DNA from 2 places in the Streptomyces sp. NBC_01092 genome. Region 1 is predicted to be linked to the other one. Evidence: riboswitches for the same ligand, from Rfam matches in the RefSeq annotation. Region 1 holds a riboswitch; the other holds the start of a gene.
The links. Region 1 has a riboswitch for cyclic di-AMP ahead of OG254_RS28800 (transglycosylase SLT domain-containing protein). Riboswitches for the same ligand answer to the same signal wherever they lie in the genome.

Region 2: linked by a shared signal. The riboswitch ahead of OG254_RS23465 (M23 family metallopeptidase) and the one ahead of OG254_RS28800 (transglycosylase SLT domain-containing protein) in region 1 are both predicted to bind cyclic di-AMP.

Annotation. Positions count from the first base shown of each region.
Region 1 is NZ_CP108659.1:6,298,849-6,306,428, reverse strand. Features, by position in the region: partial or broken gene OG254_RS28810 (MFS transporter) at 24-543, shown strand; partial or broken gene OG254_RS28805 (CocE/NonD family hydrolase) at 677-1,848, shown strand; cyclic di-AMP (ydaO/yuaA leader) riboswitch at 2,119-2,300, shown strand; gene OG254_RS28800 (transglycosylase SLT domain-containing protein) at 2,306-3,034, shown strand; gene OG254_RS28795 (HAD family hydrolase) at 3,075-3,905, opposite strand; gene fahA (fumarylacetoacetase) at 4,210-5,430, shown strand; gene OG254_RS28785 (M56 family metallopeptidase) at 5,668-6,606, shown strand; gene recQ (DNA helicase RecQ) at 6,677-7,580, opposite strand, start outside.
Region 2 is NZ_CP108659.1:5,203,504-5,211,083, reverse strand. Features, by position in the region: gene OG254_RS23495 (S8 family serine peptidase) at 1-912, shown strand, start outside; gene ribA (GTP cyclohydrolase II) at 980-1,624, opposite strand; gene OG254_RS23485 (MarR family winged helix-turn-helix transcriptional regulator) at 1,737-2,252, opposite strand; gene OG254_RS23480 (dihydrofolate reductase family protein) at 2,319-3,452, shown strand; tRNA gene OG254_RS23475 (tRNA-Met) at 3,585-3,658, shown strand; gene OG254_RS23470 (PP2C family protein-serine/threonine phosphatase) at 3,760-4,845, shown strand; cyclic di-AMP (ydaO/yuaA leader) riboswitch at 5,079-5,236, shown strand; gene OG254_RS23465 (M23 family metallopeptidase) at 5,248-6,276, shown strand; gene OG254_RS23460 (PrsW family intramembrane metalloprotease) at 6,408-7,580, opposite strand, start outside.

The DNA.
Region 1 (7,580 bases):
AGTCGGCGTCGAGCCCGAGAGCGGTCGCCCACGGCGGTATGGGCATGTCGGCCGGAACCGCGGCCTGGCGTCTCCGCCACCTACGGCACCCTCGTCCATTGGTCTCCGTTGCCGGCGGCCGGCTCGGCGACCGCATCCTCGGCTCGTACCGCGCCGGTGCCGTGGGGCGACAAGTTCTACCGCACCGACGACGAGCGCCGGGACGCCGGCTTCGCCCTCTACTCCATGGCGATCAACGGCGTCTTCGCGGGCCCGCTGATCACCGGCTGGCTCGGCGACCACAGGGGCTGGCACTGGGGCTTCTCGGCCGCCGCCATCGGCACGACATTCGGCCTGGTCCAGTACGTCCTCGGCCGCCGCCGCCTGGCCAGGCGGAAGCACGCCGCCGAGTTCGCGCCGGACCCCGACGCCATGCGCCGGGCGATCCGCCCGATCGTTACGGGCCTCGTCAGCACTGCCACCATCGCCGTCCTCCTCGCGGCCGCCGGCCGGCTCCCCATGGACCGCTTCGTCGACCTGCTCACCCTCGTCTCGGTGATCGCAATCGGGGTCGCCCTCGGCGGCCTGTCCTTCCTGCTGATGGCCCTCCCGACCTCGGGCCACTCCTCCGACGCCGCGTCGCGCGGGCTGCGCCGCACGATGCACCCGGTGCACTGACCGGACGGGGGCCTTGCTCATGCGCATCCGTACGTCCTTCCCCTACGAACGACCCACCACGACCTCCGCATCCCGCTCCGGGACGGGCCCCTGCTCTACGCGCGCGTGGCGCCCTGTCACGAACGAGCCCCTACCGGCGCTCCTCGCCGACGGCGTCGAGGTCGTCAACTGGCCCGCGGCGCAACCCTGATGCGACGGCAAGGTCGGTATGTTCGGCATCTCATGGAGCTTCAACTCCCTCCAGATCGCGGCCCTCGCCCGAACCGCTCAAGGCGATCGTCACGGTCTGCTCCACGGACGACCGCTATGACAACGACGTGCACTACACGGGAGGTTCCGCCCTCGCGGTCGACATCCACGCCTGGTCGGCGACGATGCTCGACTTCGTCTCCCGCCCGCCCGATCCGCGGTACCTCGGCGACGCGTGGCGGGGGCATGTGGCGGGGCGGCTGGAGGCCGTCGACCCGTTCATCCACACCTCGTTGGAGCGCCAGAGACGCGACCGACCGGGTCCGCGGCCTGCCGCCGGGCCCGGCGATCGGCTTCCTGCAGGAGGCGCTGCGCTGGTGGGACCACTGACTGAAGGGCGCGACCACGGGCGTCATGGCCGAGCCCCTGCTCAGCTCGTACGTCAGCGACTGGCACGCCCAGCCACGGTGTACGCCGCCCCGCCCGGCAGCTGGGTCAGCGAGCCGGCCTCGCCCTCTCCCCACGTGCGCGACGTGACGTACGCCCTCCAGGGCGCCCCCGCCCTGGTGCGCTCCCCCATGCACACCCGCCTGGACGCCGGCCGCTTCTTCCCCTTCGGCAACGACGCCGACCTGCCGCCCGACCAGCCTGAGGAGGACGCGCGTTCGGCGTGCTTCGACTTCGAAGTGGGCGAGGAGACCTGGGTGTTGGGACGGCCGAAGGTGCGGCTGCGGCTGACGTCGGAGGTGCGCGCGGGCAGGTCGTCGCTGGAGACGTACACGATCGACGAGTCGGACCCGCTGTCGGCCCGCGCCCGCTCGGAGTGGTCGATCCGGCTGCACCGGCCGGAGCCCGCGTGGGACACGACGGTGCGTACACGCTCGGAAATCAGCCACGAAAAGGGGCATTTCGCCACCCCCCAACGAGGCCAGCCACACGAAGGGCGAAGAGGTTCTTTACCGCCGAACACGGGAAAAACGGACCCCACGGACAGCCGGTTAAAGGTGAGTTGGAGGCATTGCCCGATTTGCCACTCTTGCGCTCACCAGTGAGTTGGGTCACTCGGGCCGAGTCCGGCACCCGACCCGGCACACCCCCTTCCCTCCTTGCGCCGAACGTAAGTTGAGGGTTGGCAACCGCAAAGGATCAAGCACCCCATTCACACCAGACCATGGTCAAACGGCATGACAGCCCCCCATGGCACTTGTTCCGGGCATGTGCTCTCGCATACGTTCCCGCTCGTCGGGCGGACGCCGAATCCTGCCGCCGCCCGAGTCATCCCCGACGAACACACACGCGCGGCAGGAGCGGGGGACCCAGGTAAGTCGCCGGACCGGACGCCTTGATGGCGCACCGGCACGGCTAGGGGTGAAGGCGCGCCGCCGCAGGGCGGCGCGTCCGGGCATCTCCCGCCCGAACCCGACAGCTCACCTCGCAGGCGCCGGAGAGGAACAGCGCCATGCCCCGAGGCAAACACCGCCGCCCCCGCACCAACCCGCTCACCCGCCGCGTCATCGTCGCCGGTACCGGCACCGCCGCCCTCGCCCTCCCCCTGATGAGCGCGACCACCGCCGGCGCCGCGGAGTCTTCCGCAGCCACGGTCGGGTCCGTCACGTACACCACCAAGAAGGGCGACTCGCTCTACGGCATCGCGGACCGCTACGACGCCCAGGGCGGCTGGAAGCAGCTCTACAAGGACAACCGCAAGGCCATCGGCGACAACCCCCGGCTCATCCACACGGGCCTCGAGCTGAAGGTCCGGACGACCAAGAAGGTCAGCTCGCCGGGCAAGACGGCCGACCATGCGTCTGCACCCGCCAAGAAGTCCTCCGTCGCCCAGGCCACCCAGGCCTCCGTGAAGACGTTCCCGGACAACCTCGACGGCTGGATCCGCAACGCTCTGGACATTATGGGGCAGAACGGAATCCCCGGTTCGTACGAGGGCATTCACCGCAACATCATGCGTGAGTCGTCCGGCAACCCGCTGGCCATCAACAACTGGGACTCCAACGCAGTGGCGGGCACCCCCTCCAAGGGCCTCCTCCAGGTCATCGACCCCACCTTCGCGAGCTACCACGTGCCGGGGACCGTGTACGACCCCTTCAACCCGGTCGCGAACATCGTGGCCGCGTGCAACTACGCAGCCGCGCGTTACGGCTCGATCGACAACGTGAACGGGCCGTACTAAACCGGGCACAGACTTAGTACCTATTAGGCCCAATTCGCCCCTATTGGGCGAAGTCGACCAGGCTGCCCGCGAACAGTCTCTCGAGGACGACGGCGATGCCGTCGTCCTCGTTCGAGAGGGTGATCTCGTCGGCGACCGCCTTGAGTTCGGGATGCGCGTTGGCCATCGCGACCCCGCGGGCGGCCCAGTCGAACATGGGGATGTCGTTGGGCATGTCCCCGAAGGCGATGGTCTCGCGCGGACCGAGCCCGAGATGCTCGGCGGCGAGCGCGAGACCGGTCGCCTTGGTGATGCCGCATGGCTGGAGTTCGACGGTGCCCGGTCCCGACATGGTGACCGTCGCGAGCGAACCGACCACCGAGCGCGCTGTCGCCGCCAACTCGTCGTCCGACAGGGTCGGATGGCGCAGCAGCACCTTGCTGATCGGCTCGCACCACAGGTCGTCGCGGCGCTCGACGCGTACGGCGGGCAGCGTGGGGTGCGGCATCAGATACCCGGGCTCGATGAGCGTGAGCCCGTCGACGCCGTCCTGGTCGACGGCCGCGTACACCTGGCCCGCCTCGGCCTCGATCTTGCCGAGCGCGGTCTCCGCCAGCTCCCGGTCCAGCGTCACGGACCACAGCAGACGGTCCGCTCCGGCGTCGTACAACTGCGCGCCCTGTCCGCACACCGCGAGCCCCCTGCTGCCCAGGTCGTCGAGCAGCGGCCGCACTCTGGGCGCCGGCCGTCCCGTGACGACGAGGTGCTGGGCACCGGCAGCCGCCGCCCGCGCGAGCGCGTCGACGGTCCGGTCGGAGAGCGTGTCGTCACCTCGGAGCAGCGTCCCGTCCAGGTCAGTGGCGATGAGTGAATATGCGATGGGTGGGGCCATGATCAGAGAATACGGACAGGACGCCCCATCGACTCGACCTGAACCGGACGGCTGCTGCGTTCACATGTGTTGACACCTGTTCCGGTTCCCTTTCTGCCTCCGCATGCACAACTTCCTTCCGCCCATGGCGATTTCACTCCCACGTGGCCCCGAAGCACCCCCGAGCCCGCGCCGAGGGTGACGACCTGCTGTTTCGCCGGCCTCGGCGACGCGGGATCTCCGTACTGCCAAGGCAGGCGGCTCACCCGTAACGTGTGGCCCGACCACATGGCATACGGAGCGTATGAGAGTGAGGCAGCACCCCATGCCCCCCTTCGATCTCCCCGAGGGCGACCCCTTCGGCACGCACAACCTTCCGTACGGTGTCTTCTCCCTTCCCGGCTCGGACTCCGCACGACGGGTCGGCGTCCGGCTCGGCGACCACGTTCTCGACGCGGGCAAGGCGGCCCACACGCTCGGCTCGCCCTACGCCCCGCTGCTCGCGCAGGACTCCCTGAACCCGCTGCTCGCCGCCGGCCGCACCACCTGGTCCGACGTACGGCGCGCACTGACGGCATGGGTGACGGTCCCGGCGCACCAGGAGGCCATCCGCGACCTCTTCCACCCCCTGTCCTCGGTGACCCTGCACCTCCCCTTCGAGGTCGCCGACTACGTCGACTTCTACGCCTCCGAGAACCACGCCCGGAACGTCGGACAGATCTTCCGCCCCGACGCCGCGGACTCCCTCACCCCCAACTGGAAGCATCTGCCCATCGGTTACCACGGCCGCTCCGGCACCGTGGTGGTGTCCGGCACCGACGTCGTACGCCCGTCGGGCCAGCGCAAGGCCCCCACCGACCCGGCGCCGGTCTTCGGCCCGTCGGTTCGCCTCGACATCGAGGCCGAGGTCGGCTTCGTGGTCGGGACGCCGTCGCGGAGGGGCGAGCCCGTGGCACTGGGCGACTACCGGGAGCACGTCTTCGGCCTGTGCCTGCTCAACGACTGGTCGGCACGCGACATCCAGGCCTGGGAGTACGTCCCCCTCGGCCCCTTCCTCGGCAAGTCCTTCACCACGTCGGTGTCGGCGTGGATCACCCCGCTGGACGCCCTGGAGGAGGCGCGGGTGGCACCGCCGGAGCGCACGCATCCCCTGCTGCCGTATCTGGACGACTCCGGCTCCGAGACGGAACCCGGCGGCTACGACCTGCGTATCTCGGTGGCCGTCAACGGGCACGTGATCTCCGAGCCGCCCTTCTCCTCCATGTACTGGACCGCCGCCCAGCAGCTCGCCCATATGACCGTGAACGGCGCCTCGCTGCGCACCGGCGATCTGTACGGCTCCGGCACGGTCAGCGGCCCGACGGAACGCGAGCGCGGCTCACTGCTGGAGCTGACGTGGAACGGCCGGGACCCGCTCGAACTCCCCGACGGCAAGCGGACGTTCCTGGAGGACGGCGATGTGGTGACGCTGTCCGCCTGGGCGCCGGGGCCGGGCGGAATCCGGGTGGGGCTGGGGGAGGTCACGGGTCGCATCGCGGCGGGGTGACGTCGGGATCCGGGCCAACTCGCCGGTCCCACAGGACGGTTCGCGGTCCCGGCGTCGGCTCCGGACGGTCGGGCGACCGGCGCCGGGAGGGCATTCGGCGTGTCTTTCCTCCTGACTCCGCCGACGGTCACCGTCATACTGGCTGGCGGTGGGATGCGAGCCGCAAGCTGCGTTCGCGACCCGCCGCCCCGCACGGCCGCCCGCGCACGTTCCTGTTCAGGATCCGGAGACCTCGGCATGACCGTCTGCATGCTCCTGTTGAGCATCGTCGCCCTGACGGCCGCCGTGCCCGTCCCCCGAGCGCTGACCCGGGCCACCTGGCCCGAACGCGAACCCGTGGTCGCGCTCTGGGTGTGGCAGTGCCTGGTCGCCACGGTCCTGCTGTGCTGCCTGACGGCGCTGTCCCTGGGCACCGCCGCCGTCTTCGGCGCGGTACGCACCCAGCTCTTCGCCCCGGCGCCGCCGTCGGTGACGGAGGCGTACGACCTCTCGGCCGCGCCGGCCTGGGCGGCCGCCCTCTCCCTGCTGCTGGCCTGCGGTGCGGCCTGGACGACCGCGATGCTGGCCCGCGAGGTCGTCGAGGCGCGCCGGCGACGCGGCCAGGCCAGGGCCCATCTGCGTGAGCGCGCTCCCGACCTGCCCGCGGGCCTGGGCTCGGCGCGCGGTCCGCTGCTGGTGCTGGAGGACGAGTATCCGGACGCCTGGTGGATGCCCGGCAGCCCGGCCCAGCTGATCGTCACCACGGGCGCCCTGCACCGCCTCACCGACCACCAGCTCGACGCCGTCCTCACCCACGAGCGCGGCCACGCCCGCGCCCGCCACGACTGGCTGCTGCACCTGTCCACCGCGCTTGCCACCGGATTCCCCCGCATCCCGTTGTTCGCCCACTTCTGCGACCAGACCCACCGCCTGGTCGAACTGGCCGCCGACGACACGGCGTCCCGCCGCTGCGGTCACCTGACGACGGCCCTGGCCCTGATCGAGCTCAACCAGCACCGGGGCGTGTTGTCCTGCGCCTCCACCCACCGCCTCCTGGGCGAGCGCGTCGACCGTCTCCTGGAGCCGCCCCCACGCCTGGGGCGCCGCGACCGGGCGCTCACGACAACGCTGGCGGCGCTGGTACCGCTGCTCCCGCTGCTGATCACGTTCGCACCCGGGCTCACCGCACTGACCTGAGCGTCACGCGGCCGGCGCTCGGCGGCTGCCCCTTTTTCCTGGCGCCAGACCCGAGGCCAGGTCCCACGTCCTAGGCCCAGTCCTCCGGCTCCGGCTCCGCCTCCATCTCGGGCCAGTCGTCCACCCCGTGATCGGCCCCGTCATCGGCCCCGAGAGCCGCGTCGGGTGCCGCGTCGACCGCCGCCCCGGCACCGGACTCCCCACGGACCGCGGCCAGCACCTCCAGCACCCCTTCGCCATAGGTCGCCAGCTTCTTCTCACCGACCCCGCTGACGCCGCCGAGCTCCCGCACGGACGCGGGCCAGACGGTCACGATCTCCCGCAACGTCGCGTCGTGGAAGATGACGTACGCCGGAACCCCATGCTCCCGAGCCTGCTCGGCACGCCAGGCCCGCAGCGCCTCGAAGGCCGGCGCCAGCTCCTCCGGCAGCTCGGCCACCGCGGCCTTCGCCTTGCGCTCCCCGCGCCCGGAACCCGAGCCCGACCGCGAGGTCTCCGGCTTCTTCGGTTCCTTCCGCAGCGGCACCTCCCGCTCGCGCCGCAGCACCGATCCGCTGGCCTCGGTCAGCACGAGCGTCCCGTACTCCCCCTCGACCGCGAGCAGCCCCTGGGCCAGCAACTGGCGGATGACGCCCCGCCATTCGCCCTCGATCAGGTCGTCGCCGATACCGAAGACGGACAGCTGGTCGTGATCGAACTGGATCACCTTGGCGGTGCGCCGCCCCATCAGGATGTCGACGATCTGCAGCGCCCCGAACTTCTGACCCCGCTCGCGCTGCAACCGCACCACCGTCGACAGCACCTTCTGCGCCGCGACCGTGCCGTCCCAGGTCTCCGGCGGCGTCAGGCAGGTGTCGCAGTTGCCGCAGCCCACCGGGTCGGGGTCCTGGCCGAAGTAGGCGAGCAGCTGACCGCGCCGGCACTGGGCCGTCTCGCACAGCGCCAGCATCGCGTCCAGGTGCGAGGCGGCCCGG
Region 2 (7,580 bases), 1.1 Mb from region 1:
GCCTCGGGTTCGGTGCAGCGCAACAACGTCAGGTCGTACTTCGTCACCGTCCCCGAGGGCACGAAGTCGCTCCAGGTCACGCTCGGCGGGCTGAAGGAGGGCAGCCTGACGAAGTTCAGCGCCATCAGCCCGTACGGCGTCACGGCCGCCGACGACGACCCGGACACGACGGACATCGCCGCCTACGCCGACCCGCAGCCCGGCGTCTGGGAGATCGAGGTCGACTCGCGCCGTACGTCGCCGCTGCTGGACAACCCGTTCAAGCTGAACGCCACGGTGTACGGCGCGTCCTTCGACCCGGAGGCCGTGAAGGTGCCGGAGGCCAAGGTCGGCTCGCCGGTCGCCGCGTCCTGGACGGTGACCAACAAGCTGGAGTCCGTCGAGGGCAGCCTCAAGGGCGGCGCGCTCGGCTCGTCGAAGACCGCGCGGCCGACCATCGCCGGCGGCGAGACGCACACCAGCACCATCGAGGTGCCCGAGGGCACCACCTCGCTGGACGTCGCCATCGGCAACGTCTCGGACCTGGGCGCCGACCTCGACCTGTCGGTGTACGACGCCCAGGGCAAGCTGGTCGGCCAGTCCGCGGACGGTGACGCCGACGAGTCCGTCTCCATCGCCGACCCGGCCGCCGGCAAGTACACCGTCGAGGTGGCCGGCTTCGAGGTGCCGTCCGGCTCGACCGCGTACGACTACCGGGACGCGTACTTCTCCTCCGCGCTCGGTTCGGTCAAGGTCGACGAGTCGACGCCGGTGAAGCTCGCGACGGGCGACTCGGCGAAGGTGGCGGCCGACGTCACCGTCGCACGGGCCGTGCCCGAGGGCCGGCAGCTCTTCGGTGAGGTGCGGCTGGTGAACACGCGCGGGACGACCGCGGGTGTGGGCGGGGTGACGATCGAGAAGGTCACGCCGTAGCCGTCGTACCGATGACTGAGGGGCGGGCGTCCGATGCCGGGCGCCCGCCCCTTGTCGTTGCCGTCGCTCAGCCCGCGGTCAGCCCCGCCAGGTCCGCCAGCGGCAGGGTGTGCTGGGTCTGGAGGACCTTCGCGCGCAGGTAGCGGACGTTGTCCGGGGTGGCGAAGACGCCGGTGGGGACGCGGCCCTGGACCTCGATGCCGAGGGCGCGCAGCTGGTCGGCCTTGTCGGGGTTGTTGGAGAGCAGGTCCAGCTCGCCGATGCCGAGGGCGGTGAGCATCTGGGCGGCCGCCGTGTAGTCGCGGGCGTCCTCCGGCAGGCCCAGGGCGGCGTTCGCGGCGTAGGTGTCGAGGCCCTCGTCCTGGAGGGCGTACGCGTCGAGCTTGTTGTAGAGCCCGATGCCGCGGCCCTCCTGGCGCAGGTACAGCAGCACGCCGCCGCGCTCGGCGATGCGCTCGACGGCCTCGCGCAGCTGCGGGCCGCAGTCGCAGCGGGCCGAGCCGAAGACGTCGCCGGTCAGGCACTCGGAGTGCAGACGGACCAGCGGGGTGGTGCCGGGGGCCGGGTCGCCGAGGACGACGGCCACGTGTTCCAGGCCGTCGGCCAGGCCGTGGAAGGTGACCAGTTCGGCGTCGACGGCGTATCCGTCCTGGAAGCGCAGCGGGACCCGGACGCGGGCGCGCTGGGTGGCGGCGGCGGTGAAGTCGGGCATGCGGGTTCTCCGGGTTCCGTACGTGGGTGTCTGCTTCAGATTTGAAGCAGGTCCTCGGTTCAGGACCCTACCCCATGCTTTAAATTTGAATCAACAGAAATTGTGGTCCAGGTCATGAACAGGGCTTGCCGGAGCGCCGCCGCCAGGGCACGTCCTCCGCGGTGGCATGCGCCCTGTCGCCCTGGAAGCCCTCGCTGACCTGGGTGAAGATCTCCTCCAGCTGCCCGACCTGCTCCGGGCTCAGCCGGTCGAAGAGCATCGACCGCACGGTCTCGACATGGCCCGGCGCCGCGCCCTCCAGGACCGTCATGCCCTCGTCGGTCAGCGCCGCGATGCTGCCCCGCTTGTCCCAGTCGCAGTTCTCGCGCAGGACCAGGCCGTCCTTCTCCAGCCGCGTCACGGCGTACGTCAGCCGGCTGCGGGTGATCTTCAGCCGTTCCGCGAGATCGGTCATCCGAAGCCGGCGTTCCGGGGACTCGGACAGGGTGGAGAGGATGGAGTAGTACATGTGCGGCATGCCGGTCTCCTGCTGGAGCTGCCGGTCCATGGCGTCCTCCATGAGGTGGACGGCGCCGATGTACGCGCGCCAGGCGCGCTGCTCCTCGGGGGTGAGCCAGCGAGTCGTCATACGACCAGTGTAGGTTTGTTTCAAACTTGAACCAAGACCGAGTCTGCCGAGCCGGAGAGCGCGCCGATGCCGTCGTACCCCTACGTCCTGCTGTCCGCCGCCGTCTCCCTGGACGGCTACCTCGACGACACCACCCCCGAGCGCCTGCTCCTGTCCAGCCCGGCCGACTTCGACCGGGTCGACGAGGTCCGTGCGTCCGTGGACGCGATCCTGATCGGCGCCGGCACGATCCGGGCGGACAATCCGCGGCTGCTGGTGAACTCGGCCGATCGGCGGGCCGCGCGGGTGGATGCGGGCAGGCCGGAGTATCCGCTGAAGGTCACGGTCAGCGCGTCCGGCGAGCTGGACCCCGCGGCGAACTTCTGGCACACCGGCGGCGAGAAGATCGTCTACACGACGGAGAAGGGCGCGGAGCGCCTGCGCCGGGCGCCGGTCGCGGCGGACATCGTCGCGCTGGGCCCGGAGCTGGACTGGCGGGGCCTGCTGGCGCACCTGCGCGAGGCGCGCGGCGTGGAGCGGCTGATGGTCGAGGGCGGCGGCACGATCCACACGCAGCTGATGCGGCAGGGGCTCGCGGACGAGTTGCAGCTGGTGCTGGCGCCGCTGTTCGTGGGCGACCCCGAGGCGCCGCGGCTGTTCGGGCCGGGCGGCTACCAGGGCGGGCGGCTGCGCCTGCTGGAGTCGCGCCGTATCGAGGACGTCGTGCTGATGCGCTACGCGCCGACGGCGCCCGGCACCGGCACCCTCCCCGCTGCCGCGGACCGGCACTGGATGGCGCTGGCGTGCGAGCTGGCCGCGCAGTGCCCGCCGTCGGAGACGGCCTTCAGCGTCGGCGCGGTGGTCGTGGCGGCCGACGGGACCGAGCTGGCGCGCGGGCACTCCCGGGAGGGCGGCGACCTCGTGGTGCACGCCGAGGAGGCGGCACTGGCGAAGATCGCGACCGGGGATCCGCGGCTCGCGTCCGCGACGGTGTACAGCAGCCTGGAGCCGTGCACGCACCGCTCGTCCCGGCCCCTGCCCTGCGCGCGGCTGATCCTTGCGGCGGGGGTCCGCCGGGTGGTGACGGCCTGGCGCGAGCCGGACACCTTCGTGGCGGGGGCCGACGGGAGCGGGATGCTCGCGGCGCAGGGCGTGGATGTCCTGGTCCTGCCGGAGTACGAGGAGCGGGCCAAGGCGCCCAATGCACACCTGCTGCCCTGAGGCGCCTAGGTGCCGCCCGGGTGCCTGGACGTGACCTGGGTCGCACGAGCGCCCGAAAAGTCCTGTTCAGGGCGGTTCCCTGGAAACGTGTGTGCTTCGGGCCTCGCGGATGGCGTACTATTGAGTCAACGACGCGGGGTGGAGCAGCTCGGTAGCTCGCTGGGCTCATAACCCAGAGGTCGCAGGTTCAAATCCTGTCCCCGCTACTGAAGACTCAGGGCCGGAACTCATCAGTTCCGGCCCTGAGTGTTTTCCCGGTCGGCTCCCAGCGCTCGCTCCCCGCCCCCGCTTCGGCAACCCTGGTCAGGTGGAGCAACGGCGGATCTCCTACGCACGCCGGTTCGTCCGGCTGCTCCCCGCCCTGCTGATCGCGGCCGGAGCGGTGTACGACCACGCCACGCCCACGGACGTCACCGGCGCCCCCTTCTTCACCGCCGCGCCCCTGGTCGCCGCCCCTCTTTACTCGCAGCGCGGCACGGTGATCACGGGCGCCGTGGCCGTCGCCGTACTGCTCGTGATGCGCGGCCTGGGTGGCGGCCTCTCGCGCGCGGAGGTGATCACCGAGGTGGTCACCGTCGTGGTCGTCTCCGTGCTCGCCGTCCTCATCAACCTCCTCGTGCGCCGCAGCGACGAGCGCCTCGCGTCCGTCCGCGAGATCGCCGAGGCCGCCCAGCGCGCCGTGCTGCCCGAACCCGCCGAGCGGATCGGCGGGTTCCGGATCGCCGCGCGTTACGAGGCGGCCCAGGAGGGCGCCTCCATCGGCGGGGACCTGTACGCGGTGCAGGACAGCCCGCACGGCGTCCGGCTGGTCGTGGGGGACGTGCGCGGCAAGGGCATGGGAGCGGTCGGGGCGGTCGCCGTCGTGATCGGGGCCTTCCGGGAGGCCGCGGAGCAGGAGGCCACGCTGGAGGCGGTCGCCCAGCGACTGGAGCGGGCGCTCGCGCGCGAGCGCACCCGGCGGGACGGGGACGAGTCCCGCGAGGGCTTCACCACCGTCGTGCTCGCCGAGCTGCCCCACGGCGGCGGGATCGTCCGCCTCGTCAACCGCGGGCATCCGACGCCCCTGCTGCTGTACGCCGACGGCACCGTACGCCCGCTGCCCGCCACCGAGCCCGCCCTGCCGCTCGGCATGGACGAGCTCGGCACCTGGCCCGACCGGGCCGACGAGGCAGGCTTCCCACGCGGGGCCACGCTGCTGCTGTACACCGACGGGCTCTCCGAGGCGCGGGACGGCGGCGGGCGGTTCTACGAGCCCGAGACGGGCCTCGCGGGGCGCGCCAACGCGCTGCGCGACCCGGGCGAGCTGCTCGGTGTGCTTTCGGTGGAGGTCCGCCGGCACTCCGGAGGAGGAATGGCGGACGACATGGCCCTCATGGCCGTACGGCGACCTTGATCGTCATCACCCGGGGTGATCGAGTGACCGCCCTCCGCATAACAACTGACACACCGTCAATACCTATGTGGCTGCTGAACCTTGGCCAACTCGCCCGTTTTGGGCCGGTCATGACCCGTAAGTCCAGGCGAAAATCGTTAATGATCAAGAGGAACAGCTTGGAATCCGCACCCCGCGTCTATTAACGTTCGATAACGCAGCGCGGTCGTCCCAGCCGTCACAAGAGTCGGCTCCGTGCGCACGCGCCGAATCCCGCAAGGGAACCGGGGAACCACCACCTTGGGGTGAATCGCACGGATTCCACCGTGGAAGCACGGTTGGTATACGCGCGTAGGAGACCTTCCTGCTCCGAACCCGTCAGCTAACCCGGTAGGCGAGAAGGAAGGAAAGGAGTACGCCCACGTGGCGTCCAACCGGCCTGCCCCGCAAGCCCCGTTCGTGCCGAGTCAGCGCAACACCGACACCTTCGGCTACGACAGCTACCGCACCGACGAGGGCCCGTACGAGGAGTGGAACCCGACCTCGGAGTCCCTTCGTCCCGTCCGTGGCAGGCACCGCGTCTCCAAGCAGCGTGGCGGGGGACTCGCCCGCAGCTCCACCGTTCTCGGCGTAGGCGTCATAGCCGCCGTCGGCGCGGGCGGCATGGCCAGCGCGAACAGCGGCAAGCCGCCGGTCGCCATCACCATGCCCGACCTGCCCCTGATCTCCGACGACTCCTCCGACGAGCCCGCCGAGGACACGGCCACCGCGCTCAGCACCATGGGCGAGACCGTCGAGGAGACCCCGCAGGGCACCTCCGACGCCGGTGAGGCGCTGCGCAGCCGGATCATCGCGCAGGCCGAGCTCCAGCAGGACCAGATCGACAGCAAGGCCGCCGCGGCCGCCGTCGCCGCCGCCGAGAAGGAGGCCACCGCAGCGGCCGCCAAGGCGGAGAAGGAGGCCGAGGCCAAGGCCGCCGCCGCGAAGGCAGCCGCCGAGGAGGAGGCCCGCAAGAAGGCCGAGGCCGAGCGCCTCGCCGAGCTGGCCAAGCAGTACACGCTGCCGACCTCCTCGTACACGATCACCTCGACGTTCGGTCAGGCCGGCGCCTACTGGTCCTCCGGGTACCACACGGGCCTCGACTTCGCCGCCCCCACCGGGACGCTGATCAAGGCGATCCACTCCGGCACGGTCACCTTCGCCGGCTGGGACGGCTCGTACGGCTACAAGACGGAGATCACCCTCGATGACGGCACCGAGCTCTGGTTCGCGCACCAGTCCTCGATCAGCGTCAGCGTGGGCCAGAAGGTCAACACGGGCGACGTGATCGGCCGCGTGGGCGCGACGGGCAACGTGACCGGCGCCCACCTGCACCTCGAGGTGCACCCCGGTGGCAGCACGAACGGCATCGACCCGATGGCGTGGCTCCAGGGCAAGGGGCTCACCCCCTGAGGCACCCCTCGACGGGTATCCACTTCTGATCCCCGGCGGTCCTGGCGACGACCCCCCGACGCCAGGGCCGCCGGTTCGGTGTGTGGCTCGATCGCTCTTCCCGGGGACGCCCTTCGCGCGCCCCGGCCCGGTCAGGTCCGATACGGGTTGTACGCGGGGTACGGCGCCGTCTGTCCGTACGCGGGCCCGTACGAGGGCGCGTTGACCTGGCCGTACGACTGCCAGTGGACCGGCATCGGGAGCGGCGCCGGGTGGCCGTAGCCATGGCCGTACCCGTGCTCGTGCCGCGGCCCGGCCTGTGCGGCGGCCGCGTGTTCCAGGGCCGGGCGGGCGAACTCCCGGCGGTGCCACAGCTCGTGCAGCAACTCCTGTTCCCGTACGACGAAGTCCGCGCCGGCCCGTCCGCGGCGCCCCCGGTGCCGTAGGAACGCCAGCGACGTGGCGTAGGCCTCGTACTGCGCCACCGCCCGCGCCGCCGGCCGCCCGCCCCGGTGTCGCGCGTACTGCCGGGCCACCCGCCGGTCCCGCATCGAGCCCAGCACGAACGGCTCGCTCGGCGACAGCCACCCGGCGACGACGTAGGCGGGCAGCTCCTCGCGCACCGTCCGCAGCTCGCGCTGCCGGGTCCAGATCACCAGCCAGGTCAGCAGGCCGAACGCGGGCACCATGAAGGCCGCGTACACGGCGAAGAAGCCGTACTCGCCGAAGGTCGAGGAGCCGTTCCACATCGCGTGCATGCCCATGGCGAGCAAGAGCCCGAGGAACGGGAGCAGGACGCGGCGCACGTGCTGGCGCTCGCCCGACAGCGCGGCGATGCCGAAGCCGATGCCGGTCAGGACGGTGAAGAGCGGGTGCGCGAAGGGCGACATGATCACGCGGACGAAGAAGGTCGCCGCCGTGACGGAGGCGATGCCGCGGTCGCCGGTGAGCTGGTCGGTACCGAAGGCGGTACCGAGGTAAAGGATGTTCTCGGTGAAGGCGAAACCGGTGGCGGTGACCCCGGCTATCACCACGCCGTCGACGATCCCGGTGAAGTCCCGTCGCCGGAAGAGAAAGACGAGCAGTATGGCCGCGGCCTTGGCCAGCTCCTCCACGATGGGCGCTATGACGGTCGCGCCGAGGGTGTCCGCGTGCGACGGATCGGCGGTGGCCGTCGCTATCCACCGGGTCGCGAAGCTGTTGGCGACGATCGCTATGAGCGCCGCCGCGCAGGCGCCCCAGGCGAAGGAGAACAGCAGATTGCGCCAGGGGCCCGGCTCGACGCGGTCCAGCCAGCGGAAGGCGGCGACCAGCAGCGGCACGGG